Regions from separate parts of the Paenibacillus sp. PvR098 genome, predicted to be linked through region 1. Evidence: riboswitches for the same ligand, from Rfam matches in the RefSeq annotation. Region 1 holds a riboswitch; the other holds the start of a gene.

Region 1 (10,594 bases):
AAATCATGGAAGAAAAATTAATCGAGTTAGCGATATCAGATACTCTAACCTCTCTTCACAACCGCAGATATTTGGAAAAGAAATTTATAGAAGAAATGGCTAGAGCCAGTCGATATCATCATCCCATTTCTTTTATCATTTTGGACATCGACCGCTTCAAAAATATAAACGATCGTCACGGCCATTTTGTTGGAGATGAAGTATTGATCAAAATAGCAGATACCGTGCTTGAAAACACAAGAGAAACGGATATTTGCGCTAGGATCGGCGGAGAAGAGTTCGCCATACTCTTACCGGAAACAGATGAAGCAGAAGCATTGAGCGTCGCGAGAAGAGTTCATTCCGCGATACAAGATTTACAAATTCCTGTGGGGGATTTAACTCTAACTGTAACCGTATCCATGGGTATCATTACCAAATCATCCGATTTCAACATGCAAGATATGATGGAAGAAACCGATAAAGCGCTGTATTCAGCAAAAAATAACGGACGGAACATGATTTGTATCGTGTGAACAATGACTAAGCTGTAAGCGAGGATAACTTTCTCATATAACCGACGGCTTTCCGGCCAAAAAGGAATCCCTGCGCTAACCATGGGATTCCTTTTTGGGCGTTTATTCTATGGTCGACATTGTGCTCTGTTATGTATCAAGTACAGCAACGGCTCTCACAGGAGACCCATCGCCCTGCTTAATGTGAAGAGGAAAGCCATAAAACATGAAGTCTTTGCCTAATGGCAGCAATTCCAAATGAACCAAGTTGGTATAAGTTATGATTCCAATGCCAAGAAGTGCCCTTTCCAAATCCTCCGTGATCTTCCCTCCTACAAAAGTCGGGCTTGATTGATGGATGCGTTCAAACCACTCCATCCCGATTTCTTCTTTAAAAAATAATCCTTTATTCACCGGCCATTCCGAGAATAAACTTACAACTTGTGACGTCCCGAAAAAACGTTCAATAGGAATCTCATCGATGGCTTTACCCTGCCTATGCATATGCGAAAAAGCATCTACATGAGTACCGGTATGCGTTCCCAAAGTCAATTGACGCAGCTCCCATGATTGCTTCTCGTAGGAATGGATCACTTCAACTTTCACTTCCGGATCGCCTGGATAAACAGGCATTCTATGAAATATTGGCTCCGATAAATCAATAACCCTCATGGTGTAACCTCCAGATGTGACCCTCGTTAGTCTTAATTTAACCTAACTGCATCTACGATCTTGATCAGCTGTGCTTTATTTTGCTGTGCCTTACCCGTGGGACAAAACACAGCTTAAGCTAGGAGTGTCAATACATGATCTTAACGCTCCGCGTTTCCTGCATGTATTCTACATGAGCTCCCAATACTTCTGAAAGTAAACGAACCGGGATCATTGTGAGCTCCTCCTCCAATCGGGCCGGTGAGTCGGTCGTATATTCCTTCCCATTAATAGAATATACGTTACGTCCCGTAAAGAAAGTGATTTCTCGGCCGTTCTTGGTGTAGATCGCGGCTTTGCGGCTGTCATCCCAAGTGACGGAAGCTCCTAGAGCATCGGCCAAGTCTCTCACCCATAAATAGGACGTCCCTTCCAGAATAAACGGCTGCCTCTTCAGTAGATACGATACATCATCCAGCGTATAATCATCATCATCCAGCTTGAAAGTAACCACATGATTGATGCCGCCTTGTTGCTTCGTCAACCTGACATAGGCCGCAACGTCCTTGTGTAGTTTTTGCTTTCCAATGCCAGAAACCGGCTCCGTGTGAAAATCCCAAGCTTTCTGAATTGTTCTAGAAAGGCCGTTCTCGGTTACATTCAGCCTCACATAAGCGGAATACAGCATGTCCGGCTTCAGTGGCTCGGCCGGAATCAGGATCACGCTGTTTTTCAATTGATTGTCGTTACTCGGACTGTTAAGCAGCAGCTTTACCGGTTGTCCCGATTCATCCTTCAGAGTGGATTCGAGCAGCTGCACCTTTTCGATATCGCTTCCCGAAACAAGAGCCATGAGCGGATAACCGACTGGATATTCTCTTGCTGGGTGCATGCGAATCGGATCCGGAGTTTCATAACCGTCAAAATCCAGTGGAACATAAGGATCTCCTGGAGCCGGAGATACAGTCATCTGCAGCTCGGTTTCTTCCCCGTAGCCAAACATGATGACGACATAATCCCCGACCATTTCAATTCCTGCCTCCGTAACATGAGGCATTAAGAAGGGCTTGCGGTGATACGGCGCGTCAAACAACGCATCGACAGACTCCACGAGCGTTCCGGTATAGAAGGAAACATCCTCCCCGACGCCAAAGGAATATCCGGCATATCTTGCGCGATCGGAAGGTGTAGCCCCTGTAAACCCTGGCAAGCCTTTCTTCTCATCGTGTAACGAGACTGGTGAGATCGTCTGTGCCACTCGGTTCGCAAACAAATACTGCGCATGATTTTTAGCTGCCAACGTCAAACTGCCGTTAAGCTTTAAAGGCTTTAACCCGTACAGTATTCGATAATCATTGATCGCTTTCAGACCTAGCCGATGGTTCTCCGTGAACTCAGAAGGAATCTCGCTTACAGGGTTGTCCGCTACCTTAAACTTCCAATTCAACTTGACTGCTTCGTAGCCTGAGAATTGCAGCTCCACTTCAACCGAATGCTCTCCAGGCTGTAAAGCAGTAGTCGGTGTATAAATAAAGCTCATCGATTCGTTATCCCATGTTCCCGAAACAAGATCTTGATCCAGCTTCATACGAAACGTATTCACCTGCAGTTCGTTCCGGTTACTAAGTTCAAATCCGATGTCCGGTTTGGAAATACCAACCGTTCCTTTAGGATACGACATATAAGAAAAGGATGAAGCCTCCGCCCGTGGCGCCGGAATGGCCAGCATAGCCATCGTAATCCAGAAGGCAAGTAAGATCTTCCACGTTTTGGACACGATTACCCTATTCAATTATAATTCCCCTCCAATCATAGTTGCTCGGTTTCTCTCAGTCCGCTCTATTATTATTTCATTACCCTCCCCCGGTTTTCCTTCTGCAAAATCAAAAAAAGCCACCTATCAATATCGATGACATATTTCACTGCTGCATGATTTCCGGATGATATACTGATCTAGCAAAATAAGAAGCAGAATGGACAGAATCCCTTTGAATATAAGCCAATATGATATCTTGTATCGTGAGAAACACCTGGACATAACGACCGTCAAATTGTGAATAACTCTGCCGAATAAGCTCTTCACGAGCATGTTGAATGGACATGCCCTTTTTATATGGAAGATCCGAAATCATACTATCGAAAGCATCCAATATGGAGCAAATGCGAGCATACAACGGAATATCGGTTCCTTGCAACCCTGTCGGGTAACCCGTACCGTCCCAACGCTCATGATGATAATGTATGGTATCTATGATGTCTTGATCTGTAATTCCTTCCATAATGGCCATCTGAACACCAAAAAAAGCATGGCGCTTCATAAATTTCCACTCTTCCTGTGTCAGTGAGGATTTCTTTTTAAGAATGGATTCATGGATGTGTACCTTGCCCATATCGTGTAAACAGCAGCCTGCAATTAATTTTTGGGTCTGCTGTTCATCGTAATTCAGATAAGCAGCCATCAATTTAGCCATTTTCCCTATCCTGATGCTGTGCTCATAGGTCGCTATATCTTTTACTAATAATTGTGTAAGTCCATTCACCGCCTGATTACCGATCATCGACATCATCCTTTCCGGTTACAAGCTCTCTCTTGCCTCTCTACTCATTTTACATAAGCCGCTTAGTGTATTCCTGGTACCTAATAATAGCGCAATCCAATTCTTTGCTTATTGCATTAACTTCCGGGTCAGATAGACTATGTTTGATGTTGAAAATCCCATGCATTCGAGTCCGGATCGTCTCAATTTCTTCCGATAAGTGTTGGAGACGCTTTTCATTGAAGACCCCGTACATGTCCTCTCACCTCCCGCACAAGTTGTAAAAAAAAAGCCCTCCGAATGAAGGGCTTTTCCGACCTCATTCCGGCGGCTGGCTGGCATGGTGTGTTTCCACACGGTAGCCCCTATAGCTTTGCGACACCACTTTTCAATGGCTGTGCCTTTATCGGACCATCATTTTATGTAAAATGTTGGTTTTTTGTGTGTGAATCAGATGAATAATGTAAGACTTTCGACATGGATAGTGTATAAAAAAGCAGTTTCGACAATCTGTGCTTACATTCTAACACATTTCCCACATTTTTACTATAATTTTCCTTGCTTCAGAACTAGATTTTATGATGTCGCACTAGGCATTCATGCATAATAAAATGCACCAGCCGCGATATAAATTCGCCGTTGATGCATTTTATTAAACCTTGGAACTAAAATTCACTACCATCAGCTTCATTGCGGAACCCTTGATGATTCCTTGAAGAAGTCCCACTCCATTACTCTGCTGCAGAGCCGGTGAATCAGATGCTTATCATGACTGATCACAAGTACACCCATGCCCCGCTTCTCGGCTATTTCCAGCACAGCATGCCATATTTGGGCTTGAGTAATAGCATCAAGCATCGTGGTGATCTCATCGGCAATCAGGAAACGGGTCATCGGACCAAGCGCACGGGCGATGCAGAATCGTTGGAGCTCGCCACCGGAAAGCTCGCTGGGTCGACGGTTAAGCCATTCCTCCATAATCCCTAAGGAGGCAAGAAGGTCTTCATCGGGCTCCCAACTCTCCTTAAGGATCGCCCGCATGCGCCAACGCGGATTGACTGCCTTCTCCGGATGCTGAAATATCAGCTGAACCGGATGATAACCCTTCGTGGGCGCAGGAGCGCCATCGAGCAGTACCGTTCCCTCGGTCAGCTTTTCATAGCCTGCCAGAATGCGAGACAACGTGGATTTCCCACAGCCGCTCGGCCCGACAAGTCCTACCACTTCACGCGGCCGGATCACGAGATCCAGATTTCTAAAAATCCAAGGAGCCCCTTCGTAATGAAAACCAAGATTTCGTCCTTCAAGTAGCATGAATGCACCTCACCAATCCTCCGTTCAGCTCACGCATGTCAGGTAAAGAATGCATGCATTCAGCAGTGGCCATCTGACAGCGCGGGGCAAACCTGCAGCCCGGCGGCAGCTCGTTCGGATGAGGCTGGGAGCCGGGAAACGACACAAACCCGTTTTGCGGTAGCGCTCTCCACAGTGCCTTGCTGTATGGGTGGCGCAGCCATTCCCCGCTGCCGCAGAAGTCCTCAGGACGAGCCGTCTCAACGGTCGTTCCGGCATAGATGATCGCCACTTTATGAGCGATTTGAAGCGCGGCTTCTACATCGTGAGTAATGAACAGCACTCCGCACCCTTGGTCGGCCAGCTCTTTGAAGAAGCCGAGCGCTTCTCGAACGATGGCTGCGTCGAGGCCGGGGGTTGGTTCATCCGCAATGACTAATCTTGCCCCGCTGACGGCCGCTGTGGAGACCAGCACACGTCGAGCCATCCCTCCGGACAATTCAAAAGGGTACATCTGCTCCACTTTGGGGGAAAGCCCATATCGCTCAAAAACGTTCCGCTGTTGCTTGACCGCATCCTTCGTATCTCCACGCTTGGTTCGGACCTGAGCTCCAACACGCATCAGCGGATCGAGATAATTGACCGATTGCGGTACAAGAGCGATCTCACGACCCCTTAGCGCTGCTTGCCTGGCAGACGTGAGCTCCTCTCCTTCATAACGAATCTTACCCGATATCTCCGCATTGTCGGGAAGAATTCCCAATATAGCATGGGCCAGCAAGCTTTTACCCGCGCCGCTTGAGCCCACCAATGCAACGATCTCTCCTGCATTCACAGTAACATTCAACCCATGCACCACGCTTAGCTTGCTTTGCCGGAAACCTTGGATATACTGCAGGAACGAGATGCTCAAATCATTCACTTCCAAAAGAACAGTCATTCCCGCATGAACCTCCCTTTTTGTTCGCCTAATGGCCTCATACAGTTACTCATTAGACCGATGCGAGTCCAACAGCAAACGTATATTTTCTCCTGCCGTGTCGAAGGAACGTACTACAAGCAGCAAGCAGAGGCCTGGAAAAAACGCCAACCACCAAAGGCCGGTAGATAAATATCGCATCGACTCGGATAGGATAATACCGATAGCGGGTTGATGAGGAGACAATCCCATACCTAAAAAAGAAATAGCGGCTTCATGAAGAATCGCATGTGGGAACACGAGCAGCAAGCCTACCATCATCTGGGGAATCAGATGGGGCATCATATGCCTAACGGCGACCCACCAGCGCGACTTGCCCATTCTACGCGAGATTTGGATGAACTCAGACGAACGCAGCTGCAGCACCTCTGCACGGATCACACGCGCCAGACTCGGCCAATGAGTCAAAGCAATCCCGATGACAACCCCTCTGACACCTCCGCCTAGTACAAAGCTGATTAATATAAGTGTAACTAGATGCGGCACGCTCAAAAACAAGTCGATCAACCAACCGATGATTCGATCGACTGTTTTACCCATAGTTGCGGCGAGCATTCCTAGAATGACCGCGATGCTTACACTCACGGCAGCAGCCATCATACCCACCTGAATACTTAAGTTTAAACCCTTTAGTGTGCGTGTGAACATATCTCTACCCAGCCAATCTGTACCGAAAGGATGCGAAAGAGACGGGATTAAATTACGCATTTCGAGATTAGTGGATAAACTCACATCATCCAACAACAGCCCAGTGAGCCATGTCCCCACGATTAAAGCAGCAGATGCAGCAGCCATGAGCAACGCCCGCTGTCTGTGATTGAATTTGGATGTAAAACGCTTGTTATTGCGTTCAGGGACGAACAAACTACTCATACGGAACGTCCCTCCCTGATCCTTGGATCTACCGCACGGTATATCAAATCCGCCGCGGTGTTACCGGAAAAGACGAATACCGCGCTGAACAGAACGATTCCAAGCAAAAGCGGGACATCGCCCCGCAAACCCGCCTCCACTGTAGCCTGACCCAATCCTGGATATGAAAATACTTGCTCCGCCAGAACGGCCCCTCCAAACAGCTCGCTGAAGGCTGTAAACTGCAGCGTCACCGCCGGCAGAGCCACCCCGCGGAGTCCGTGTCTCCAAAACAGCTTCAATCCACGCTCACCGCGGGCTCTCGCAAACAAAATATAGTCGCTCGATAGCACATCGAGCAGCTTCTGCCTCGTATGCAGGGCTATAGAGGCGATTCCGATGATGCTCAACGTCAATGCAGGCAGCACCATATGATATATCCGGTCTCCCCAGGTTACGTTCTCGGTCAGTGTACCCGCCGGAACGCCCAAGCCTACCGGAAACCAGCCGAGCCATACCGCAAAAACAATGAGCAGCACCAAACCCAACCAAAAGGCTGGTGTGGATGCCAGCGTGTAGCAATACCATTTGATCAGCTTATCCACCCAGGTATCTTTGTTCATCGCAGCTATGACACCCGCGGTAAATCCGATAAGTCCCGATAATACCCATGAGACTCCCATCAATGCAATGGAGTTCGCAAACCGTTCTCCAATCACTTCCACCACAGGAAGGCGATACATCATGGAGGTACCCAAATCCCCTTGCAGTACTGCAGCTCCCCAATGAAGATAACGCTCGAGCAATGGCTGATTCAGTCCCCAATACTCGGCGATTTGTTCCCGCTGCTCCGGGCTCACGCGCATCATATCAGCACCAATATAAGCTTGAACCGGATCAATAGGAGAGTGGCTTAGAAGCAAGAATGAAATGAAACTGATAGCCACTAGCAGAAATACAAGCCGTAGGCTTTTCATCCATATAAATCTGATCATGCTCCGTATCATGGGGTATAAGGCTCCGTTCTCACTCTATTTCAACCATTTCCACTCTTCGATGTTGTCTGTCACCGGCCAGCCATGACCATGAGGATGAATTCTCTGTTTTCCGATATCAAGACCGTCTTTGACTAAATACAGATGATCGATATTCACAAGCCATGCCCATGGAGCATCCCCCAAGGCGCTTACACCTGTTGTTCCGTCCCACTGAGCTTTCTTCCAGTACTCCATCGCTTCTTCCTTGCTGGTTGCCTTCATAGCTTGAGTCATATATTTGTCGACCGTAGGGTTGCTGTAATATCCGGGGTTGAAAAGATCCTTCCCCATATACTTGCTGTTGTACAGATTATACATCTCGACCGGATCGTGACTCCCCCAGCCGAAAAGCACGGCATTGGAATGCATCATGGTTCTGATATCGTCCCAGCTCTTGCCTTCGACCTTAATTGAGATTCCAATTGCTTTCATATGATCCGCCACGGCGATCGCAAGAGATTGTCGCGTCACATCACTGGCCGGATAAACAAGAGTGAACTCTGCCTTCAAGGCCCCCTTTTCCACAATACCGTCACCATTAGAGTCCTTCCAACCGGCGTCTGCCAAGATGCTTCGGGCTCCGTCTAAATCAGCGTCCTTAATGATGCTTTTTGAATTCCACCATGGAAGGCCGTCATTGACGGTAAAAGCCGGTGTACCATGTCCCTCCAATACGCCTTTGACAAGGGCTTCGCGATCGATAGCTCTATTGATCGCTTGGCGAATGGCAATATCTGCAGTCACATCGTTACCTATTGGATATCCGTCTTTTGTTTTATTTCCGGAAGGAACTGTGGGGAATGCGATTCCCCGGTTATCGACAGTGCGCACAGCTTCAAGGCGCATACCTTCTACCGTCTGTTTGCTGAAAGCAGAAGGTATGTAAGATATATCTACCTTACCGGCCTTAGCTGCAGCAAAGGCCGCATCCTCGTTCAAAAATAAAAATATCAGCTTCTTAAAGAAAGGCTTAGCTCCGTAATATTCAGGATTTGCCTCAACAATCAGCTGCTGCCCTTTGTCCCATTGCACGAGCCGATAAGGTCCCGATCCGATCGGATTGGCCGCATAATTCGGACCGTGCGCGTGCTTCGGAACAATTCCTGTTGTGACTAAGCTATATACGAAAGTCGATTGCGCTTCCTTCAAAGTGAATTTTACGGTGAATTCTTCGGTGGCTTCCACGCTTTCCATGTTGGTCAGGTCGACCACGGAGCCGCTCTGCGCCGCGGTTTCGAAGGTATACTTCACATCTGCGGCAGTTAACGGCTTGCCATCAGAGAACTTTGCATCATTACGGAGCTTAACGGTCCATACCGTTCCGCTGCTGGTGATTTCGTAACCGGTTGCAAGGTCATTCACGATGCTCAGCTCATGATCCCGCTTTAATAGTGTGCTCTGGAAAATCGGCGCGCCGTAACGCCCCCATCCGGTGGTCGGATCAAAGCCTGTCTCCGGTTCAGATCCGATGGCCATCATGAGCTCTTCTTTAATTGCTTCTGAAGCTTCTGAACTCGGGTTCGCATCTGATGAACAGCCTGCAACAAGGCCAATCAAGACAATTGCTGCGACTAAAACCAAAATAACGCGAAAGGATTGCCGCTTCACTCTCTCCACTCCAAATCTAATTATCCTATTTTCGTAGCACGAATAATAGATATTGTAGCACAGTGATTTCTTCTCGTCACCTATCCAATGCATAAAAAAATACACTGCCTGAATTGAGTTCGGGCAGTGTATTGCGAACAACAAAACTATGGTTGGCCAACAACAGAAAGCCGTTCATTCCTTGAGCCTCCGCGCAAGCCGCTTCGGAGCAATACGCAAATAAGCTTCAACGATGAGATCATTCAGCTCCGCCCAGTCGAGCACTTCCGTAAGGCGCAGCGAAACCCAGCCGTGCTGCCCGATATAGGGCGTTTTGTAATAGCGGCCTTGCTGCAGAAGAATTTCCTGTGAAGCGTGATCCGTCTTGATCGCAATGGACCCTTCATGGTCATTCTCCCCTATCATGACAAAAGGCTTGTTGTTCACCCGAAACGAACTATGGCCGAACGAATCTACCTTCTCTTCTACCTCTAGCATACAAGCACACGTTTCCCTGACACGCTCAAGAACGTCCAATCCTTTGCCGGATTTCACCCTTTTGTCATGTTCCATAGAGTATTCCTCCGTTACCCCAAGATTTCCGTCAACACGATCATCACCAGCAGCCCGATGATGAAAGAGAAGGTCGCCATTCTCTCATAGCCGTGACCGTGGCTCTCCGGTATGAGCTCCTTATATACGATAAATAGCATAGCGCCACCTGCAAATGCAAGGCCGTACGGAATAAGTCCGGTTACATATGCAGTCAAATAGAACCCGATGATGCAGCTTGCAAACTCCAGCATCCCCGTAAAAAGTGCGAAAAAAATAGCCGTGCTTTTACGAGCCTTCTGCATGATGAGAAACAACGCGACCAAGAAGCCTTCCGGCGCATTCTGTAGACCCATCGATATAGCGACCAACGGTCCAAGCTCCTCCTGCTCACTCGCGTAGCTTACCCCAACGGAGAGCCCTTCGGGCAAATTGTGCAGCGTCATCGCCGTCAGAAACAGAATCGACTTGCGTTCAAGCGGTAATTTTCCAATGACCCGGCTTTCTCCGGCATGCACAAGATCAATGTGCGGCACCAGCTTTTCGAGCAGGGTCAGCGTCACGGTACCAAGCATTACACCTACGCAGAGAACAAGTAAGCCGGACATGGCC
Region 2 (21,022 bases), 3.3 Mb from region 1:
AGCTCGTATAAGTTCAGGAATACTATGCTTCACCACAAGGAACATACCTTTAGTGTTTACGTTTTGGATCTTATCCCATTCTTCCGCACTTATTTCTTCTACAGGAATCATAAAGTTCTTATGAGCAATCCCTGCATTGTTATAAACCGTAGTTAACTTCCCAAAAGTATCAATCGTCTTCTGAATTGCTTCCTTCACTTGATCTTCATTGATAACGTCGCATTGAATAGCGATGGCTTCTCCACCAGCGTCGTTTACCAGGCTAGCGGTTTCTTCGATTTTTCTTGCATCCAAATCGATTACTGCCACTTTCGCTCCTTCACGGGCAAAAACAACTGCCGCTGCTCGCCCCATACCTCCCGCTGCCCCAGTAATAAACGCGACTTTATTTTCTAAGCGCTTTGTCAACTTCGGATTCCTCCCAGTAGGTTATTTAATTCTTGAAACACTGCTGAACAATGGCAGCGAATTTATAGTGCTCATATGCTTTTCTTAGAAAAAAACTGCTAGATTGTCCATCCCCAGTGTCGTCTGATCGATCAGTATTTCTCTTGTTTTTAATTTAAACTCTTGCCCTGTACGCGTCAGGATATCGTTACGGACACAGGTAACAAGATTATAATCAGGTTCGTTGCCTCGACTACGGGTTAGAAGAAGGTAACTCTTTACCTTAAATTCATGTTCAGCCGTTTGCTCGACACGAACATTACTGATAAACCTTCTTGTGCGAGAAGGCGGATCTTCTGCCCAAGCAAATTCCGTCTCAACCCGCTCAATACGTTTTTTCATGGAAGCATAGTTCTCCTCAAAGTGATACATATCTCCAATAAAGCCTTCTCCGCGTATTCGCTCGCGATTCGTCCTTACAGGCATCACGTAATGCATCTCTTGATCTAACATGTCTAACCATTTCCTAAATTCCCCACTGTCCAGTACTTCTGCTTCACTTTGCAAAAATTCAAGGATTTCAAAATAAATAGGATTTCCAATTCTAATGTTAGTCGAAAGCATGTACTCTCCTCCTCTGCATTTTTTTGGAATTTAGTATCTCATTGCTCATTCACTGTTCTCTGTCAATAATTTCTGCCATTGGCGCCAAATGTTCAATTGGTTTGCCTCGCTATAATCCCCCTGATATACCGTTCCAGGACCCGGCCAATCACCTTGTTCGGGTTTTCGATCAATCCCCATACGATAAATAAATTTTAATTTCGATGATGCTATATATCCCTTCGTAGCCCGAGTAATATTTTTCCACATTTCTGTGTCATCTTGTTCCAGCATGCCACTCGAACCAAATGTTCGGACATACGTCTCTCTTGCAAGCTCTTTCCACCAATCGGGCGCTTCTTTTTCGACAAGGACCCATGAAAAGACTTCCATTTCATGTGGTCCTTTCGGAACCCACTGTCTTAATGTCAAATATGAACCCGGGTTTTTTCCATCTTCTGTTGCCCAAGAGAAGTATCCAAACGACATGTTCGGATAAATGTTCCCATGGATATAAGCAAGTCGTCTAAACGCTTTTTGATGTTCAGGTGTTAATTTCTGTTCAATCTGTTCGACGATATCTTGGGGAACACCGTAAAAAGGCGGAATTTCATATTCGGGGGGACCACCGATCAGTCCAAGACCATTTCCATTCTCACAAGAAACATGAACCCCGTAAAACGCAAACTTCGGATCGCCACTCGGAACAAGTTTTAATTGGACCGCCGATTGGTGGGTCATAAATGTATGGTAAGCATCCCCAACAAAGTTGTCGGCTCCTAGTTTCCAGTTAGATTTCACGGTCCAACGCTGCGGCACTCCGATTACTTCCATTCCCCCATTGGTATGACTTAGCATCATATCCAGGTACCACTTCAAGCTTCCGAGCTGCTCTTCTAACGGAGGAGCTGAATCATTAAAGGTACCAAAAATAATCCCTGCATATGTGGCAGCTCTCGCCTTTACCAGACTGTATTGGCTTTTATCAAAGGCATCGCCGAAAGCCTCTTTATGTGCCGGAACTCCGATGAGGTCTCCATTCTGTTTAAACGTAAACCCATGGTAAGGACATCGAAAATGAGAAGAATTCCCCATTTCCGAGCGGCATACAGGAGATCCTCTATGAGTACATGCGTTTAGTACGACGTTGATAACATTGCTCTCTGAACGTGAAACAATTACCTCTTCATTTCCAATATACCTTAAAACATAATCGCCTTTATTTGGTATCTCAGATTCATGAGCAACTGGAATCCAGACTTTAGAAAAAATCTTTTCAATTTCCATCTGATGAATTTCAGGATCACCGATGGCTCGTGCTGAAATATACCCTTCATCCAAATCCAACAAATCTCTTACCTTTGTCCCGTCCGATAAACAAACATCTTCGCCCACATTCTTTTGAATCGCCACTTGATCATCTCTCCCTTCTCTTCGTCAACGCATTCTACGTTCTGTGTAGCCACAAAAGAAAGAAAGTAGAACAAAGGAACCAATAAACTCCTGATCTGACCGGCGAACTTTTAATCCCAAGGTTCACTGTTTCTCAAAATAGTGTATGCGCTTACAAAAAAAATATACATAATGAAATTACAAGCGTATTATTACAGAGCCTAAACCCAAAAAGTCCAAAAAGAAGATCCGTCGTCGGCAAAGAGAAAAAACAAACCGCCTAGCGATTTGGCATCGTTCAAAAGCTACATTTATGGGAACCACTCCGAGAATAAGCCTGGCAAGTCTGCTGCGATAGCACTCAGCTAATACAGTTCTTTCAACAGCTGTTTCATCATCGGCTCGTTTGGTAAGAACACCGAATCCGCCTTCTCCACAACTTAACATGCAGCCGGATAGGGGATGAGGAAGGAAAGTTCCTCATCCCCTCATGACTATTATTTTTTCGGCTCAATCCTGACCTTAACGGAAACTGGTTTCTTCAGATCAGGCAGCTTGACGGTCAATGCTTCGGCGTCGTAATCCATGTAAGACTCTCCGTCAATCCAGACAGCTGATATGGCAATACTTCCCGGAGGCAGATAATCCGGTTGAACCCTCAGCACTTGATCCCGGAATGCACCCGGTTTGGGTTTAAAGTAGAAATCCATCGGCTGTTTAGTGATCAGCAGATTGGTATAGACCGACGCCAGATAGGCTAACTCGAAGGAATGATAACCACTCATCGAATGAGACCCTTTTTGCCGTTCATTCCCGAGCAAATACGGCAAACCGTTCGCCAGGACGTTGAAGTATACGCCTCCCGCATCGTGATCGAGGAACCAGGCATTATAGAAGGAGGAAGATTCACGGGCCAGCTTTAAATATTCGCTATTGCCCAAAGACCCCGCCATGATTAAATAAGCCAAAATCGCCTGCTCCTGCTGCCACCACGCTTTCCGGTCGTGCCAAACGAAACGATGCTTCTCCTGCCCTTCTGAAAGGCTGCGCTCCATGACATCGTACCAGCCGCCACGCTGCAGATCCGCTCCTACCTTCGGCATGATTTGAGCGATTTGCTCTGCAAAAGTGACATAATCGCCGTTCGGATGAACATGATGGATCCGAAGCAGGTTCCAGGCAATTTTCAAGTTATGTCCTACTACTGCCCTGTTTTGCTGCCAGCTCCATTCCTGATCGTGGCTCCAATCCTCGTGAAAGCGCTCATTCACGAAAGGACTGTTCTCATAATCGGGAAAATGCTGCTGAATCATATCTGCGGTATAGGCGAGCATTTCTTTGAACTTGTCGTCGTTCAGTGCAAGGCAGAGGTTGATCAAATAAGCGGGAGCATGGTCGCCGACAGAGTTCCAGTTTTTACGGGCACGGTTTTTATCCAGCGACTCGCTGCGCGGATTGAAGGTAACCGGGTCAATGTGAGAGAAATAGCCGCCTTTTTCCTTATCGAGAAAAAATTTTTCAAACAAGTGGATGGTCTTCTCAATGTCATCTAATATACGGCTGTCTCCTGTGATACGAAACGTCTGTGTAGGACCGGCGAGCGCATAAATTTGCTCATACATCGGGATGGCATGATAATCGTCACCGAACTCAGAGGCCAAAATTTTCTTATCGTCATAGCCGTTCACATCAATCCCATGGTACCAATAAACAATATTCTCCCGCGTATCCACATTGCGCATATGATCCCGCAAATACTCGGTTCCCTTCTCTGCCGCCTCCAAAAACCGTTCATCCCCGGTCAGCATATAGGCCGAAGCAAAGCCGTACACCAGGCGCGAGATCGTATCCGTTTCCTGTCGGTTCGTGTTATTGATCTTCTTTCCTTCAAGCGTCAATGCCGTCCGGTAATTACGGTAATTGATTTCCCCGCCTTCAAATTGGGAGCGCAAATAAAAGTCCGCTAAATTTTGCAGCTGCTGAACCCACCAGTCACGCTCCTCAAAGCGGAATTCCGACCCTTGCTTTCCATTGAAGACCAGATGCTTCGCTTCCAGACGCGTGCTCCCGCTTTCCGGATAGAAGACGCCGTAGGCAAACAGGTAGCTGCCTGCTTGGATGAGCTCCTGCATCTGGCCGGTACGATCCAAATACGGCTCACCGAAATTACGCACCAATTCCCCGTACGTTGTTGAAGTCAGCTCAATTTCGTATTCCCTGCCGTCCGTGGTCTTAAGCTTAAATTTATTTGCACTCCAATCTGTCGAGGTAACATAGCCCGCAACCAGATCCGAAAAAGTAAAGTTCAAGTTATTCATTCGATTCCTCCATCTATTTGGACATGAAAACAGCAACACTTCTGCCTGCTGCCGGATAGACTGACCCGTTAAACTGTACTTCCTGGCCGTCGGAAACGATATCCTGGGGGGCCGCCAGCGACGTGTCCGCCACCCGATACCATGAACGATTGCTTATAGATGGAAGTTCAAAATCAAGATCTCGGTAATCCATATTAAGAATGACGTGAATATCGGTATCATGATTCAGTCCGCCCAAGGTAAAGGAAAGCACCCTAGACTCCGGATCGTTCCATCCTGGACTGAACAATTTACATCCGTGCCACATCATGTCCTGCAGCCCCCGGTCATTCAATTCACCGTTGAAAAATCTTCTCCGATGCAGTACGGGATGCCTTTTGCGGAAGGCGATCATTTCCTTAAAGAAACGGTAGATGTCCTGGTTCTTTTCCGTAAGACGCCAATCAAACCAGCTGATTTCGTTATCCTGGCAATAAGCATTATTATTTCCGTGCTGCGTTCTTCTGATTTCATCCCCTGCCAAGATCATCGGAACCCCCTGAGATAGCAAGAGGAATGATGCCATGTTTTTAACCTGTCGGTTGCGGAGACCTTCAATTTCCCGGTCGTTGGTCTCCCCTTCGTATCCGCAGTTCCAGCTCAGATTGTCATTAATACCGTCTTGGTTCCACTCGCCGTTGGCTTCATTATGCTTCCCGTTATAGGAAACCAAATCATTTAATGTAAAGCCGTCGTGGCAAGTAATAAAGTTGATGCTGTTAATCGGTAGATGCCCGCTCGATTGATAAATATCCGCACTCCCTGCGATTCGCGAGGCAGCTTCCCCAACGATGCCGGGGTCCCCTTTGGCGAACCGGCGGATGTCGTCGCGGAACCTGCCGTTCCATTCCGCCCAGCGGTACCCTGGGAAATGCCCGATTTGATATAGACCCGCCGCATCCCAAGCTTCTGCAATGATTTTCGTATCGGACAGCGTCTCCGAAAGCTCAATATGCCACACAACGGGAGGATGCACCATGGGCCGTCCGTCTTCTCCCCGAGTCATGATCGAGCCCTCATCAAAGCGGAAGCCGTCAACGTGCATTTCCTGCACCCAAAATTCCAGACACTCGACGATCATCTTCTCCACGATCGGGTGATTGCAGTTGACGGTATTGCCACAGCCGGAATAATCCATATAAAATTCCTTGTTCTCGCTTAGATAATAATAGGTGCTGTTGTCCAGTCCCTTAAAATTAAGCGTGGGCCCCATATGATTGCCCTCATTCGTATGGTTAAAGACAACATCCAGGATGACTTCTATTCCTGCCTTATGCAGCGCCTTCACCATATCGCGGAACTCGTTGATGTGCTCGGTGGCTTCCGAATCCACGCAGTAGGCCCGGTGCGGAGCAAAATAACTGACCGTGCTGTAACCCCAATAATTCATAAGAATTTCCCCATTTTCCGGAGACATTCGTAACACTTCTTTGTCGTCGAATTCGAACACGGGCATCAGTTCTACTGCCGTAATGCCCAGGTCTTTTAAATAAGGGATTTTCTCAATAATGCCCCGAAATGAACCCGGATGGTCTACCTCTGAAGTAGGGGATTTTGTAAACCCGCCTGGATGCATTTCATAAATGACCGTTTCGCTCATCGGGCGGTTGATGGGCTTATCGCCTTCCCAATCATAATCCGCAACATCGATGATCGCGCTGCGCATGGAGGTCGTCAGGTTATCCTCCGGCGTGCATGCATCGACCCGGTTCCACAGCACGTTGCTGTTGCCTTTGGCATAAGGGTCTATCAATACTTTGTTTTTATTGAAGCGCTGACCCTGCTTCGGATCAAAAGGACCGTCCACCCGATAAGCGTAATACATCCCGGGCTTTGCGCCTTTTATATAGAGATGCCAGAAATGAAAGGTTTTGTTTTCAATAGGATAGAAAGGAACCGTTAAGAACGGTTCGACGGACTGGGGGCCTTCGAATAAGAGAAGCTCTACGCTAGTGGCATGACTGGAAAACAAAGAAAAATTGACGCCGTTCTGATCCGGGGTAGCCCCTAGCGGGTGAGGTCTTCCTGCGTATACCGATAAGCTTCCAACATACGTATCAATTGTGAACGCCATCTAATGTTTCACCTCATTGTTGGACATAAACACGAGTTTGCGGCCTAAGTCCTCCCGATTATCAGCGGTTAAAATATCCGCCCGCCCCTGTCTAAGCGCTTCGCAGTGGGTCGGCCACCACTCTTTGTTTTCCCGTTCGATCTGCTCGAACGTAGGACGCATTGACCGGCGGAAGTACCGCATTCTTCAACCCGGCAAACTGTATACCGTCTTCGATCATTCTGGCCGGCAGCGGGTTGGATACCCGACCCCGCCTGGAGTAATCTGCGGTTAGGCCGAGGTAGTCATTGACTCTTTTCTTGATGACATTCCTCCGGAAGTGGATTACGGTTCACGGCTTTCTCTATTTCTTCTAAAAATACACGGACAAAGGTTTCAACTACTTCTGGATGCTTCCCGGTGATTAAATTACCGTCAATGACCAGCTCTTGGGTCTGATCTCCCTCGAAAACAACCTCTGCCCCTGCATTTTGTACATCCGATATGACATTATGCGCACAGGTCACTTTTCGGCCGGCAAGCAGCTGCGGATCTGCACAGAAGAGCCAGAGGCTGTGGCAAATGGTTCCGATTTTCACCTGTCCCCGGTTCAATGCTTCAACCGCCGCCCTCAGAAATTGAACCGCCGGCGCTTGATTGAGCTGACCTTGCTTCGGATTCGCCTCATATCTCAGCCGGTCCATAGCGTAACCACCGATCAGCACAATACCGCAGTAATCCTCCGTACGGATGTCGGATACCTCCACGTCCACCCTGACACAGCTTGTACCATCGTTGCCCACAAAGTCCAGATATTCTTTCCCCCACAAATGGCTGATATAATCGACTGAATAACCGTTCTTAGGAAAATATTCATTAAACGCCCGAAACTCGGTCTCATCATAATGGGACTCGACCAACACCCCGATCTTCCCCTTGGTCTTTCCTTGAGCAGGTATTCTCCCATAATGGATATCGTCCGCCATTTGCTTTACATCCCTTCTCTTCAATTTATTTCGTGTTGGAAATATTAACCAAACAGTATGTATTCTATTTAGCTGAGACGGTGATTATCACGCTTTTCTCCTAAAAAATAATTTAGAATTCATATGATTTTGTTTTCACGGTCAAGGCGTATATGATTTCGACGGTACGACCTAGATACTCACGAAGCAGGACTTCCATTTACCTTCCTCTTATACAAGGGAACATCCGAAATGTAAGCCAAGAAAAAAGAGACCCGGCTGAGGTCTCCTTTTTTACTTCTATTTAATTTTAGTCCACTTACCAACTTTTCTTTGAAATCTCTTATCGCTAGCTCTTTACAACAAAAAATAGGATTCCTCCTTGGTAATTGCTAAAGTCACCAAGGAGGAACCCTACTATGGCAATAGGAAGCGGTGATAACTATATGCGTTCAATGGCGGAATAACCATACGCAATGTTATTTATTTAATTTTGAAGATAGATACAGACTCATTCAAGCCTTCGGCAAGCTGCGAGAGTGATTGTGCAGTCGCCGCCGTTTCCTCTGATGCCGCAGCCGCCTGCTCAGTTGCGGATGAGATGTTTTCAATCGAATGCATCACCTCGTTGGACTGGGCAGCCTGCTCTTCACACGCAACCGCAATTTCGCCTACTTTACGTTCCGTTTCGTTAATCATTTCAATAATTCTTTCAAAGGCTTTCCCTGTCTCTTCGGAATGATTCACGCCTTCAGAAACAGCCATTACACTCTTACGAGTGTTTTCCTGCATCCCTTTAATAATAGCTGTAATTTGCTTGGTTGCATCACCACTGCGTTCGGCGAGCTTTCTAACCTCATCCGCGACCACTGCAAATCCTCTGCCTTGTTCTCCGGCGCGTGCGGCTTCGATGGCTGCGTTAAGGGCGAGCAGATTGGTTTGCTCCGCGATGTCGTCAATGACTTCGATAATATCCCCGATTTTATTGGAGTCTTCCTCAAGTCGTGTCATTTGCGAGCTGACCTGGGTCATGCCGGTTATGGATTTTTTGACTATATCTCCGCCTTCATGCGCGATGCCTGTCGTTTTAGAAGCCATTTCAGCCGCTTCCTCTGCGCTTTCTGCAACGGAATTGATTGCCACGGACAATTCGTTGAACAGCTCCTGCATGTTCTGCGCGGCTTCTGCCTGTGATGCGTTTCCGCCGGCAATCTCTTGCGTCGTTGCAGAAATTTGTTCCGATGCGGCAGTGACTCTTTCAGAGGAATCTATCACTCCCCCGATTAAACCTCGTAATTTATGTACCATCTGGTTAACGGAGACAGATAGCTGCCCTAATTCATCGTTGGAACGAATTACGATTTCCTCGGTCAGATTTCCGTCTGCGATTTCTTCAGTCGAATTCATTAATTCTCTTAGAGGCGTAGTTATGGAACGGACAATCCAGAATACGAGCAAGATTCCAAGTGCCATAGCTACAGCAATAACTGCGATGGTCGTAAGGAAAATGCCTCGGGTCGCTTCCGTGATCTCCGAAACATCAACAATTCCAATAATTTTCCATCCGGTGTCCGGATTAGTTACGAATACCGCCTTCTTCTGCTCACCATTAAAATTAACGTCAACCGTTCCAGAGGCTTTCTCGTAAAACTTTGCGGTCGATTCGGATTCGCTTTTGGAGCCTGGTTTTTCCGTCGGATGGATAATGATTTTTTGGTCTTTGTCCATAATAATGACATAGCCCTTTTGGCCTACCTTGATGTTTTTCACTTGTTCAGCCATTTTTGATAGCTTCAATGTCGCGCCCACAATCCCAGAACCATCATCGGATGTTTTCGATTGGATTACCACTACATTACCTGACCCGTCCGCGGAGGCGATGGCATCATTAACGACAGCTTTCCCCTTACTTTCCATGGCCTTAATAAACCACGGCCGTTTGGAAGGATCAAAGTCTGCGGCCAGCTTTAATTCAGGCAATGTATACATTGCACGGTTATGCGTTGCAAAATGTACATTTTCAAATTCAGCGTTTATCTCCAAAAATGTTTCAAATACTTTTCGGATCTCCGGAGCCGATAAATCAGCATTAAGATTTTTCCCCAAATAATCGATATTTGATAAGCTTGAGGCCATAATATCCTTAATTTGATTGTTCGTAAAATCAACGCTGATGCTTGCATTTTGCTCAATTTGCTCGGTAATCTGGCTCTTTGCATTCTGATATGAAGACCATCCGATGGCGCTGCATGGCAAAATTAAAATCACTAGAAACGCGATCATTAGTCGGTACTTAATGCTCATTTTCAACATGCTTGTGTGTTCCCCCTCTGAGTTGTACACTGTATACTACCTTTGTTTCCAGAAGTTCCGTTAAGCGCGCTCGGCATTACCTCCCTGATTTTGATACCTAATAAAAAAAGAAACTGTCCCCATTATAAAAAACGGGGCAGTCTCTTTTTCCCCCATTGACGGCCCGGCTGCCATAGCATGAAACTTTAGACCCGTGGCTTTGCGTCCCTGCCTTTCGACAGGTTTGCCTTTTTCAATTGGTAAAATGACAATTTTCGACAAATTGACTAACTCATAGTAACATGCTGGTGTTACTAATATCAAGTAGCAATTCAGGAACGAATGATTAAATCCCCGACATCACATACATATGAACACTTTCCGGCATTTTCTCCTTATCCGTCCATAGTAAGGCTCGTAGCAGGAAAATACAGACATATTTTTTATTGATTCCACTATGACATTAGGGCTCACATTGCTTTATGCGTATGCCGCAATACCAATTCGAGCGGGTAGGCTTTATTTTTAGGTATTTTGTCCTTGTTCATACTGTAATATAATAAATACACAACACAGCTAAGCTATCAACATCTCAAATCGGAAAAATATTAAATTTTCTACCGTTGCTCATACATCATTTTGTCATACACCATTAGGAGGGTAATAGTGTGGTTCTACAATTAATTATTTATATAAGTTTGCTTCTTTCTTCCCTTTTTCTCATTTCACGGTATATTACCAATCGCAGAAAGCCTTTGAATTGGTTTTCTCCGCTCTCAGATAAACTGATCATCGGTTTTTTTTACGGGGTCATCGGCGTTTGTTTAATGTATATTGGCAAGGCGCTCAACGGCAATGTTGCAGATCTGCGGCAAATCGTCGTTGTTCTCGCTTTATTTTATGGGGGTTGGATCCCTACGCTGGTTTCCTCCCTGCTGCTTTTTATATTTCGTATTCTCATGTTTACCGATTCTTCTCCGGTAGCTTTTCTAATGAGTCTCATGTGCACGATAACCATCACTCAAATTATTATGAAGTCACAAATCCCAAGATCTAAGCAATGGTACACGATCACCTTAGCGGTCATGATAGAAGTTTATGCTTATTTATGGTACCTCGGAGCTTACTCCAGTTTGTTTGATCCTGAACTTTTACACTTTGCGGTTGCTTTTATTTTGGGTTCGATTTTCTCCTATCATTTTATAGAATCCCTTAGGCAATCTTACAAAGTTATGGAAGAACTTCGCCAATCAAAAGAAAGGTTAGAACACAGCGAGGCCAATTATCGGTTGATTGCGGAAAATTCCTCGGACTTAATTGCTGTTCTGAGCGTGGAGGGAAACGCAGTGTATCTTTCTCCCTCTTATCTGCCGGTCATCGGTTTAAGAACAGAACAATTTATAGGAAAAGGGATCAAAGAAATGATACACCCAGAAGATTATCCTCAGCTGATTCAACTTTGGACGGAACTCGTCATAGAGAAAAAAGCGGCCCGAGCGGAATGCCGATACCTGCATGAAAGCGGTCATTGGGTTTGGATTGAATCCCATTACATGCCGGTGCTTGGCATCAAAGGTGAAATAGATAAGGTCGTTGTGATTAGCAGGGATGTTACGGAACGAAAACAAACAGAAGAACTCATACGAGAAACCGAGAAGCTATCCATGGTTGGCGAGCTCGCGGCGGGTATTGCCCATGAAATCCGCAATCCTTTAACGTCACTGAAAGGGTTCATTCAATTAATGAAGAAAGAAACGTTTAAGCCCTCTTTTTTAGACATCATGTATGAGGAACTGGATCGGATTGAGACCATCACCAACGAACTGCTCTATTTAGGCAAACCGCAAGTCCAGATGGTCAAGGAAACCAATATCAAGGAGCTTTTAGAGCAAATCATTGCATTTATGCACCCGCAAGCGTTATTGCATAATACGTTGGTAACCTTTCGGGCCGAAGATAAGCTTCCCCTGATCACGTGTGTCGATAACCATTTGAAACAAGTATTTATCAACTTGTTAAAGAATGCTCTTGAAGCAATGCCTGAGGGCGGTCAAATTTTCATAAAAACGAAGCAGGAAGATCAAGAAACGCTATTAATTTCTGTTGAAGATCAGGGAATCGGAATTCCGGAAGATCGCGTTGCGAAGCTGGGGGAACCGTTTTTCACTTTGAAAGAAAAGGGCACAGGCCTAGGGCTGACCGTCTGTAAAAAAATTATTAAAGACCATAACGGCAACATCACGTTCCGCAGTAAAGTCGGAATCGGAACGATCGCAGAAGTACGGCTGCCCATTTCAAATAGAATAACGGCTTAACATAAGAGCTCCCTCCCTGTCTGTCTTTACCCTGCCAAATTATGTCAGACACTTGGATGCCAGGTGATATTATGGAACGTGAATAGTCATGACTGGATGGGGATAACGAGATAACAACGGATTTCCATCGTTAAAGCGGGATTTCGTTTCGGAGTCGGATCAGGAAAAAAAAGAACCCACATCTCATAGTACAGAGTGAGTTCTTTCTATGCATACCTTTCAATCAAAATCATACACGCAACGGATCGCTGAGCATGACCCCAAGCAGCCATTGTCTCCACCACTAAAACTCGAACAGAGATCATACCCGACTAACAGATCAAGCCGCATGCAGCGACTGTCCCGACGAAATAAGCCAGCCTCAACCACCTGAGGTTTGGCTTCCGTTGTCGATACCGAAAACTGCTAAGTCCCCACTTCTTTTAATAAAGATACGTTAGAATTGTCGGATTATTCAACGAAATCCACATTGTGGTATACTTGTTGAACGTCCTCCAGATCCTCTAATGCATCTATCAATTTTTCAAATTGTGCCTCAGTGCCTTCTGGAAGTGTTACGTAATTTTGTGCAAGCATTGTTAATTCTGCAACTGTATAATCCGTTATGCCAACCTTTTTGAATGCTTCTTGTACTGCATGGAATGCGTCAGGTTCAGCATAAACGACAACATCTTCATCTTCCTCAAGAATATCGCGTACGTCTACATCGGCTTCCACTAATATCTCCATTACTTCATCAGCTGTTTTACCCGCTACGCCAATGACAGCCGTTTCATCAAACATATAGCTTACCGAACCGCTTACTCCCATGTTCCCACCGTTTTTGGTAAATGCAGCACGCACAGACGAAGCGGTACGGTTGACGTTGTTAGTCAAAGCATCCACAATGACCATGGATCCATTCGGTCCAAAGCCTTCATATCGAAGTTCTTCATAGTTTTCATCAGAGCTGCCTTTTGCCTTTTCAATCGCGCGGTCAATGATCGCTCTCGGCACATTGTACGTTTTTGCTCGCTCCAGTACGAATCTCAAGGCTTGATTCGATTCTGGATCGGGTTCGCCCTTCTTTGCAGCCACATAGATTTCGAGCCCAAACTTTGCATAAATACGACTGGTATTGGCATCCTTTGACGCTTTTTTCTCTTTAATATTGTTCCACTTACGGCCCATGCTGTTCCCGCTTTCTTGTTTTTATTTTTTATCCATTATAACTGATTTTCTTTAACAATGTGTACTTTTAATGATCGTATCGCATCCATATCAAAAAAAGAAAAAGCCAGCCAAACTTCCGAAGAAGCTTGACTGACTTTCAATGTCTATTGCTCATGTTTTACGCTTTTCGGATTTCTCATGCAAAATGGAGCGCAGCTCTTTGATCTCCTCCTCGGTCATAGATTGTTCTTCGATAAACTGAACCAGCATCGATTTCATCGTCCCGCCATAAATTCGTTTAAGAAAAGATTGTGTCTCGGCGCGTTGACATTCGCTTTGCGTGTATAGAGGAATAAAGGTATAAACCCTTTGATCCTGTTTGACGCCGATTACCTCTTTTTTGACCAGACGATCCAATAGAGTACGAATCGTCTTAGGCTTCCAATCCGTTTTTTCCTGCAAGGAGTGGATGACCTCGTTAGCGGTTTGTGGAGCCTTTTCCCAAAGCACATTCATGACTTCCCATTCTGCTTCAGAAATTCCTGGCACTTGTTTGGACATCCCCGTCACCCCTCATAAATTACATGTGTAGTTTACATGCTACCTTGGGAAATCTGCCGTTGCAATGTTCGGCGGATCCACCAAGATGTCATGAATATATGCCTTTATCCCTCAAAATTTTTAATGTGATTTCCGCCGCCTTACTCCCGTTCGAGTGATCTTCATTTTGAATGTTCGTTGCAAAGAAGTAGGTATTGCCATTGTTCTCTACATACCCAATAAACCATCCGTTTATATTTTTATGATTGACAGCGCCCGTACCTGTCTTGCCGGAAAGATGCGCGCCATCCTTTTCTTCCAATTTTATCGCATCTTTCACGGTCTGGATATGTTTCTCCTGGAATCCAAATTGGTTTGTATACAATGCCTTCAAAAGTTGTACCTGTTCAACCGGAGAAATTTTTAATGAAGATTCCAGCCAAAACGGCTCCGTTCCACCGGAAATGTCAGCATTCCCATAGCCTAATTGTTTTATATATGCCTGCAGCTTCGTCCGATCCATCCTGCTCTCCATAGCTTGGAAATACCAATTTACGGAGTTCTTCATCGCCGTAGACAAATTTTGATCCTTGTTCCATGCCTCATATGGATACATATCGCCATTCCATTCGATTTTGGAATTTTTGTCCGAAATGACGTTGGACTCCAGACCAATCAAAGCGCTATACATTTTGTAAGTGGAATCCGGGGAAACCCGCCATGTGCTTTTCCGTTCGTTGTAAATACGATATTGATCGGCATGCAGATCGTACAATACAAAAGCTCCTTCATAACCGGAAAAATAGGAACTTAGATCCTCGTAAACGGTACGTTCGCCTGTAAAGGAATAGCGTTGATCGTCATCGCGGGCCATCGCGGAAACGAGCGGAATTTGACTTGAAACGAAGACGCCCGCAAGCAAAAAAACAGCGAGGCTTTTTATTTTCAACCCCTTTGATTCAGCCTGAAATCTTGCAATCGTTTCGATGCGTTTTTTGATTTGGCTTTTTGGACTGACGAGTTGACTTGCCAAAGCGAAATTCATAGGCTGTGACGCTTTGTCCGCAAAGTTGATAATCGTATGGCCGTATTCGGCATGGCAATGGTCGTCCAATGATTGCAGCACAGCGATATCGCAGGCGATTTCACGATCCAATCTCATTTTTTTAAATGCGATCCAAACAAGGGGGTTGAACCAATAGATGAGTTGAAACACGACGATCCCATAATTCGTTATGTTATCCTTTTGTTTCAAGTGATTCAATTCGTGCAGAAAAATATATTTTATTTCGTCTAGAGAAAGCCATTCGGTGAATTGGACTGGAAACACAAGATACGTCTTAAACAAACCAACCAACATCGGAGATTTTACAAGCGGCGATTCCAAGACGATCAAATCTCTATCCATATGCAGATGTTGTTTGCACCGCTCTAATAAGTCTAAAACCTCTTGATTGGATACGCGACGGGACCTCTTTTTCATATTCCTGATTTTGAGCCAAGAATGCATGGTTAACATAGCAAAGGCGAACATCCCGGCAAACCAAACTGCGGGTGTAATGATCTGAAGAAATGCCGGAGCGGAACGATTTACGGAAATCGTAAATTCCTGCAGCCCATTCGCATTTCCAGGGTTTTGAGTTCCTGAGCCGGTTGCAGAAAAACCTATTCCATTGTATAGACTCCCATCGAAGCCGGCAAAAACCGTTCCGAATTGAAAAAAATGACTCGGGATCAACGGAATCGTTAATGCAACCATCAATAAAAACCATAAATTATAGTGCCATTTTGCAGTAAGCTGCTTTTGAAAGATTGCTTTAATCAGCATAATACCAGCGGTGGAAAAAAAAGAAACGACGATACTTATCACAAACATCGAAAAAAACATGCTGCCTGTCTCCCTCCTTCAACCTTTACAAAGGTACCTACTAAAAATATCGCATTTCTATATCGGTTTATCAAACTAACTTCTCAATGCCGACCCTCTAGGTACTCTCGGAGAACAGGTGCCGTTTTTCTTACGACATAAGCGCTCCCGCCGCGATTCTGCACATCTTCGATCATGACCGCCATCAATATATCGGTTCGTTCCGCATCATAAGCCACGAACCAACCGTTTTCTTGACCTTTCTCCTCTTTGCTTCTTTTTAACTCCGCTGTACCGGTTTTCCCCGCAATCCGACGACCTTTTACATACGATCCGTGTCCTGTACCCTTAGGATTTTCGACAACCTCAAGCAGCATGCGATTTACCGCTGTGGCCGTTTCCGGAGCCAGAACCGGCTCTCCCCATGGTTTGCCCCGAGGCTCCTCGCCTTCCATAAGCTCCAGTACTGGCGTTATCAGCTCCCCTCCATTGATAAATGGGGTATAGGATAAGGCCAGGTGCAGCGGACTCATCGCGACTTCTCCTTGTCCGTAGGAGGAATCGGCCAACAGGATCTCACTGGTTAAACCGTTGTTCGATAAACTCGCTTGGGGAAACGGGTACGAAATCGGCAAGGGCCTTCCAAACCCGAATTTTTTGGCCTCCTTGCTGAAATTGTCCACACCGATTTCGATTGCCTCTTGGGCCAAGTATATATTGTCTGAGTTTACGATAGCGTCCGTAAGGCTCTCGACGGGAACATCTCTTACCCGTTTCACATAATAGCTGCCCCAGCTTTCATCTTTCGCCCACCGTAATCCAGTGATGGTCTTGATCTCATTGACCGCGCTTACCCCAAGCTTTAATCCGATAGAAGCAGTGATCGGTTTAAATACGGAACCCGGTGCGTACAGTTTTGTAAATCGATTTAAAAGCGGCTTCTTGGGGTCTTCGTTCCACAAATTCCATTGTTCCGAAGATAACCCTTGAATAAAAAGATTCGGATCGTAAGCCGGACTGCTGACCAACGCCAAAATCTCACCCGTCCGGGGGTGAATGGCGGCCCCCGTTCCCGCGTCTGCCTTCAACGATCGATAAATCGAATCCTGCAGCAGCGCATCGATCGTCGTATGGATATTCTCTCCGTTCACAGGCTCGACCTTGGCAAGCGTTTCTTTTACCTGTCCTTCCGCTTTGACGATTGTGATTTGGATACCGTCCCGTCCCCTTAGTCGATCCTCGTAAAGCATCTCCATTCCCGCTTTCCCGACAACGTCGGTAGGACCGAACCGTTTTTCCGGATGCTTTTCGATATCTTCGGAAGTGACTTGTCGGATATACCCGGTCAAATGAGCGGCAGCTTCTCCGTATGGGTATATCCTTGCACTTTTCTCTCTTTTGGTTACCCCCTGCAAATCGCTAAAATCAAGTTTACCCCGATCTCCCGTCACATTGACGATGGGTACGAAAGCATCATCTTTGACCCATGAAGCCGCGAGTTTTTGCTGAATAAACGATTCCGGAACCGCAATCCTCTCCGCGAGCTTGGCGATTATTTCCTTCTTCGCATCCCCAAGCTGACCCGGAACGATCCCTAGCACTTCGATGCTTCCGTTTGCAGCAAGCTTCCGGCCAAACCGGTCATAGATGTCCCCCCTTTCCGCCTTCAGCGTACGAACGTTCACCTTATCTCCTTTTTCCATCGACGGGAATAGTAAGGATTCCTTCCATGCCACTTTCCATTCCTGATTCGTTTCTTTGTTTCTAATGATTTGCATGGCACCGTCGATAGCGATCGGTCCTGCCGCGGTGTCCATCTTAAGTTGATAAGGGAACGTCTTGATGTCCAATGCGTCTTTTCCCGCTTCGTCGGCATGAATAACGGGGGTAACGCTAAGATTGCTCATTTCGATCCCTTCGTAGATGGAATGATAGCGAGTGACGAACTCATCCTTCGTCATCATGTCTTGGGCCGGTTTGATCAGTTCGTACATTTGTTCATATTGTCCATGCTGCCAATACCCGATATAGCTTGTAAACACATCTTCCGGTTGAATCTTCTCTTTGCAGCCCGTCAGAACGCATAGGAATAGGAACATGCAGAATAAAAAACGAGCGTTCTTCATAAGGCACTCTCCTTTGAACAATAATTAAGGAATCATATGAAAGGCTCGCTAACTGCCTTATAAGCAATTTGCAAGCCTTTCATTGTGATTATTGTGACGGGTCCTTAGCGTTTCGCATCAAAGCGTCCAATGCAGCCTTGGAAGCCTGTGCGATGAGTGAGTTGTCATAGCCGGCATCCTTCTTATCGCGGCTTGACAGTATCGCAATGACGATGGGATCGCCGTTCTGAGGCCAAACAATACCAATGTCGTTTCGCGTTCCATAATTCCCTGCGCCGGTTTTATCTCCGACCGTCCAGCCCTCAGGTACACCCGCGCGAATCAGTTCGTCTCCTGTCGTGTTTCCTCGCAGCCAATCCGTAAGGATCGTACGTTTATTTGCCGGAAGCGCGTCACCGACTGTAAAAGCGTGAAGTGAGGTGGCAAGAGCCCTTGGCGTGCTTGTATCACGGTCGTCTCCAGGGGCGGCTTCGTTCAGCTCGGTTTCGTAGCGGTCCGCTTGTGTGACATTATCGCCGATTTGCTTAAGAATCGCTTCGAAGCCGGCGGGACCTCCTAGCCGCTTGAACAAGAGATTTCCCGCCGTATTATCGCTATAGCGAACGGCAGCATCGCTTATTTCCCTTAGAGTCATTCCAGTCGATACATGCTTTTCCGTAATGGGCGAATAGGTAACCAACTCATCACTGGAATAGGTGATGATTTCATCAAGTTCCTCGATCGAGCTCTTCAGCAGAACTGCACCTGCCGCCAGAGCTTTGTATGTAGACGCATAAGCGAACCGCTCATCTGGCCGGTAAGCAATCGTGCGTCCCGTTCCGGTATCGATTGCGTAAACGCCGAGCCTAGCATTATATTCGTTCTCTAGTTGTAAAAACGATTGATCCGTGACGGCCGGTTTAGCCGATGGCAATGTCTCTTCATTCTTGACAGCAGCCGTAGGCACTTCAGTCTTTGCGCAGCCGATCAGCGGCAGAAGAGCGATCAAAAACATCGATGCGGCCATTTTTAGCTTGTTTACTCGAAATATAAATCCATGTTTTGTTTTCAAAGTCCAATCCTCATTTCTGATCTTCAAAATACAAATGCGCTACTTTTTAGAAAACAAATCTATCCTCCATTCTTTAATTGATTACTTGTATAATCACATATTACAAGTGTAATCCAATACTACATTTGTAATCTGAAAATGTCAAACTCATTTTTTGTTCAATCAGGTCACTTTGGAACCTGAACTGCTAACTCCTACCGATTCAGTTTTAGCCCATGCCTCTCCTGAAATGACCTTACGGTATGCAAAGTTGTTAGACGAAACGGATTTACGCGAGAGGATCGAATCCTTAAGACTTGCCATCCCGCCAATACTCCTGCATGCGTCATGGCTGACAGGCTATGGGGTATGGAGTACAGGTAGATTCGGCAGAACGAAGGCTGAAGCCATTCAAACCGAAGCGTCGAATATATGGATAACCGGATAAGTCGATACAGTATGAAGCTAGGGAAATGCGGGTCAGCATGAAGTATCTTCGTCAGAAGCAGCAAGCACGAGAGCTGCTCCAAAGTGAAGAAGGATACAAGCTTTCCGTTCGTCGTATGATTGAACCCGAGAGTGTGTTTGGACAAATGAAAAGCAACCGGAGCTTCCGGCGTTTCCTGCTTCGCGGCTTGCCTAAAGTGAGCCTGGAGGTCGGGTGGCTTTCCCTTGCCCATAATCTACTCACATGGGCAACAACGAAGGAAAAAGAGCGAGTATGGGTGGGAATCTGACCACCAAACTCGCTCTTTTTCACTCAATCGTTGGCTTATTTGTAAACTATGGTTGTTTCTCAGTAGTTTTGATACTACTTATGAGACAGCCCCTTCCTTTTTATCTGAATATCATGATTAAAGGCTGAACTGCCATACGTCCTCTTATCGAATAGGCACCGTATTTACCCTACCATCCGGCAGTAAAATCACTCTGCTTGAAGCCGATTCGATTTCCTGCAAGGCCCAGTGTCCTTCCGGCACATCCGGCCAGCTGGATGACAACAGAACTTCGGATACCGGACGTTCAAACAAGCGGTTTAGCACCTTCACGGCTTCTGCGCGGTTCAGCTCCTGATCCGGGAGAAAGGCACCATCCGGGTAGCCCTGCAAAATCCCGGATGCACTGGCTCGCGTAACGGACTGGAATGCCCAATGACCATCCATATCGCGATAGCTGCTTACCGGGGTATCGCCTGCCTTGGCCGCAGACAGCAGTCTGCTTGCAATAGTAGCTATTTCCCCGCGGCTGACAGCGTCATCCGGACGGAACATACCGTTTGTGTCGCCGACCATGAGCCCGGAACGCTGAATATGGGCGATCGCATCCGCCGCCCAGTGCGACGCAGGGACATCAGGGTAACCGGCTGCAGCTGCCTGTTCTTCCTGTGTCGATAACGAAGCGCTGTCCCCGGACGCCTTCTGGGTCAGTACGCGATTTAGAATCATTGCCAGCTCCGCACGCGTGATCGCTTGCGAAGGACGGAAGGTCCCATCCGGATAGCCCGAGAGGTAAGGCTCAATGGCCTCAGACGCCTCTGTTCCATTCTTCTGAATGATTGTAAATGTACTGAACTTGTTGATTTCAATAGCAATACCGACCAGCTTGCCTTCGGCATCATAACGGATTTCTCCTTGCGAAAGCGCCTTGTCGCCATCGCTGTGCTCGATATAAACTGCCAGCTCCGATAATATTTTTTGGGCTGCAGCTTCATTCTCAGGCAGCGTCAAGTTATTCAGCGGTAATATGAGCTCTGTCGTGTATCCCGAGTAATTCGTTTCAATCTTGACCGGTTGTCCGATAATGGCGACCGGTTGACCTCCTGCCGCGTTTTGCACCAGCTCAGCGGCCTGAACGCGCGATGTAACCTCGCTGCGCTCGGCGTCGGAGCGACTCGGAACAACCCGGAAATAAGCATCTTTTCCATCTTTACTTAGCTGCTGCAG

What was found. A riboswitch is a leader RNA that binds a small molecule or an ion and turns the genes downstream of it on or off. The one in region 1 is predicted to bind cyclic di-GMP.
Region 2: another riboswitch for cyclic di-GMP. It lies ahead of JOE45_RS19175 (methyl-accepting chemotaxis protein); the one in region 1 lies ahead of JOE45_RS24055 (Spo0E family sporulation regulatory protein-aspartic acid phosphatase).

Annotation. Positions count from the first base shown of each region.
Region 1 covers NZ_JAFIBU010000001.1:609,235-619,828, reverse strand. The annotation lists gene JOE45_RS03095 (sensor domain-containing diguanylate cyclase) at 1-515, shown strand, start outside; gene JOE45_RS03090 (cyclase family protein) at 645-1,166, opposite strand; gene JOE45_RS03085 (stalk domain-containing protein) at 1,294-2,937, opposite strand; gene JOE45_RS03080 (HD-GYP domain-containing protein) at 3,065-3,703, opposite strand; gene JOE45_RS24055 (Spo0E family sporulation regulatory protein-aspartic acid phosphatase) at 3,753-3,938, opposite strand; cyclic di-GMP riboswitch class I at 4,006-4,094, opposite strand; gene JOE45_RS03070 (ABC transporter ATP-binding protein) at 4,370-4,996, opposite strand; gene JOE45_RS03065 (ABC transporter ATP-binding protein) at 4,986-5,915, opposite strand; gene JOE45_RS03060 (ABC transporter permease) at 5,961-6,827, opposite strand; gene JOE45_RS03055 (ABC transporter permease) at 6,824-7,801, opposite strand; gene JOE45_RS03050 (ABC transporter substrate-binding protein) at 7,838-9,451, opposite strand; gene JOE45_RS03045 (MmcQ/YjbR family DNA-binding protein) at 9,626-10,003, opposite strand; gene JOE45_RS03040 (ZIP family metal transporter) at 10,018-10,594, opposite strand, start outside.
Region 2 covers NZ_JAFIBU010000001.1:3,874,070-3,895,091, reverse strand. The annotation lists gene JOE45_RS19205 (SDR family NAD(P)-dependent oxidoreductase) at 1-408, opposite strand, end outside; gene JOE45_RS19200 (aromatic-ring-hydroxylating dioxygenase subunit beta) at 493-1,011, opposite strand; gene JOE45_RS19195 (aromatic ring-hydroxylating oxygenase subunit alpha) at 1,057-2,403, opposite strand; gene JOE45_RS19190 (AGE family epimerase/isomerase) at 2,880-4,700, opposite strand; gene glgX (glycogen debranching protein GlgX) at 4,714-6,813, opposite strand; gene JOE45_RS19180 (DJ-1/PfpI family protein) at 7,098-7,778, opposite strand; partial or broken gene JOE45_RS19175 (methyl-accepting chemotaxis protein) at 8,241-9,953, opposite strand; cyclic di-GMP riboswitch class I at 10,225-10,308, opposite strand; gene JOE45_RS19170 (ATP-binding protein) at 10,718-12,364, shown strand; gene JOE45_RS19165 (YebC/PmpR family DNA-binding transcriptional regulator) at 12,815-13,534, opposite strand; gene blaI (penicillinase repressor BlaI) at 13,688-14,077, opposite strand; gene JOE45_RS19155 (BlaR1 family beta-lactam sensor/signal transducer) at 14,166-15,944, opposite strand; gene JOE45_RS19150 (penicillin-binding transpeptidase domain-containing protein) at 16,028-18,049, opposite strand; gene bla (class A beta-lactamase) at 18,138-19,055, opposite strand; gene JOE45_RS19140 (hypothetical protein) at 19,263-19,403, opposite strand; partial or broken gene JOE45_RS19135 (transposase) at 19,547-19,816, shown strand; gene JOE45_RS19130 (cadherin-like beta sandwich domain-containing protein) at 19,961-21,022, opposite strand, start outside.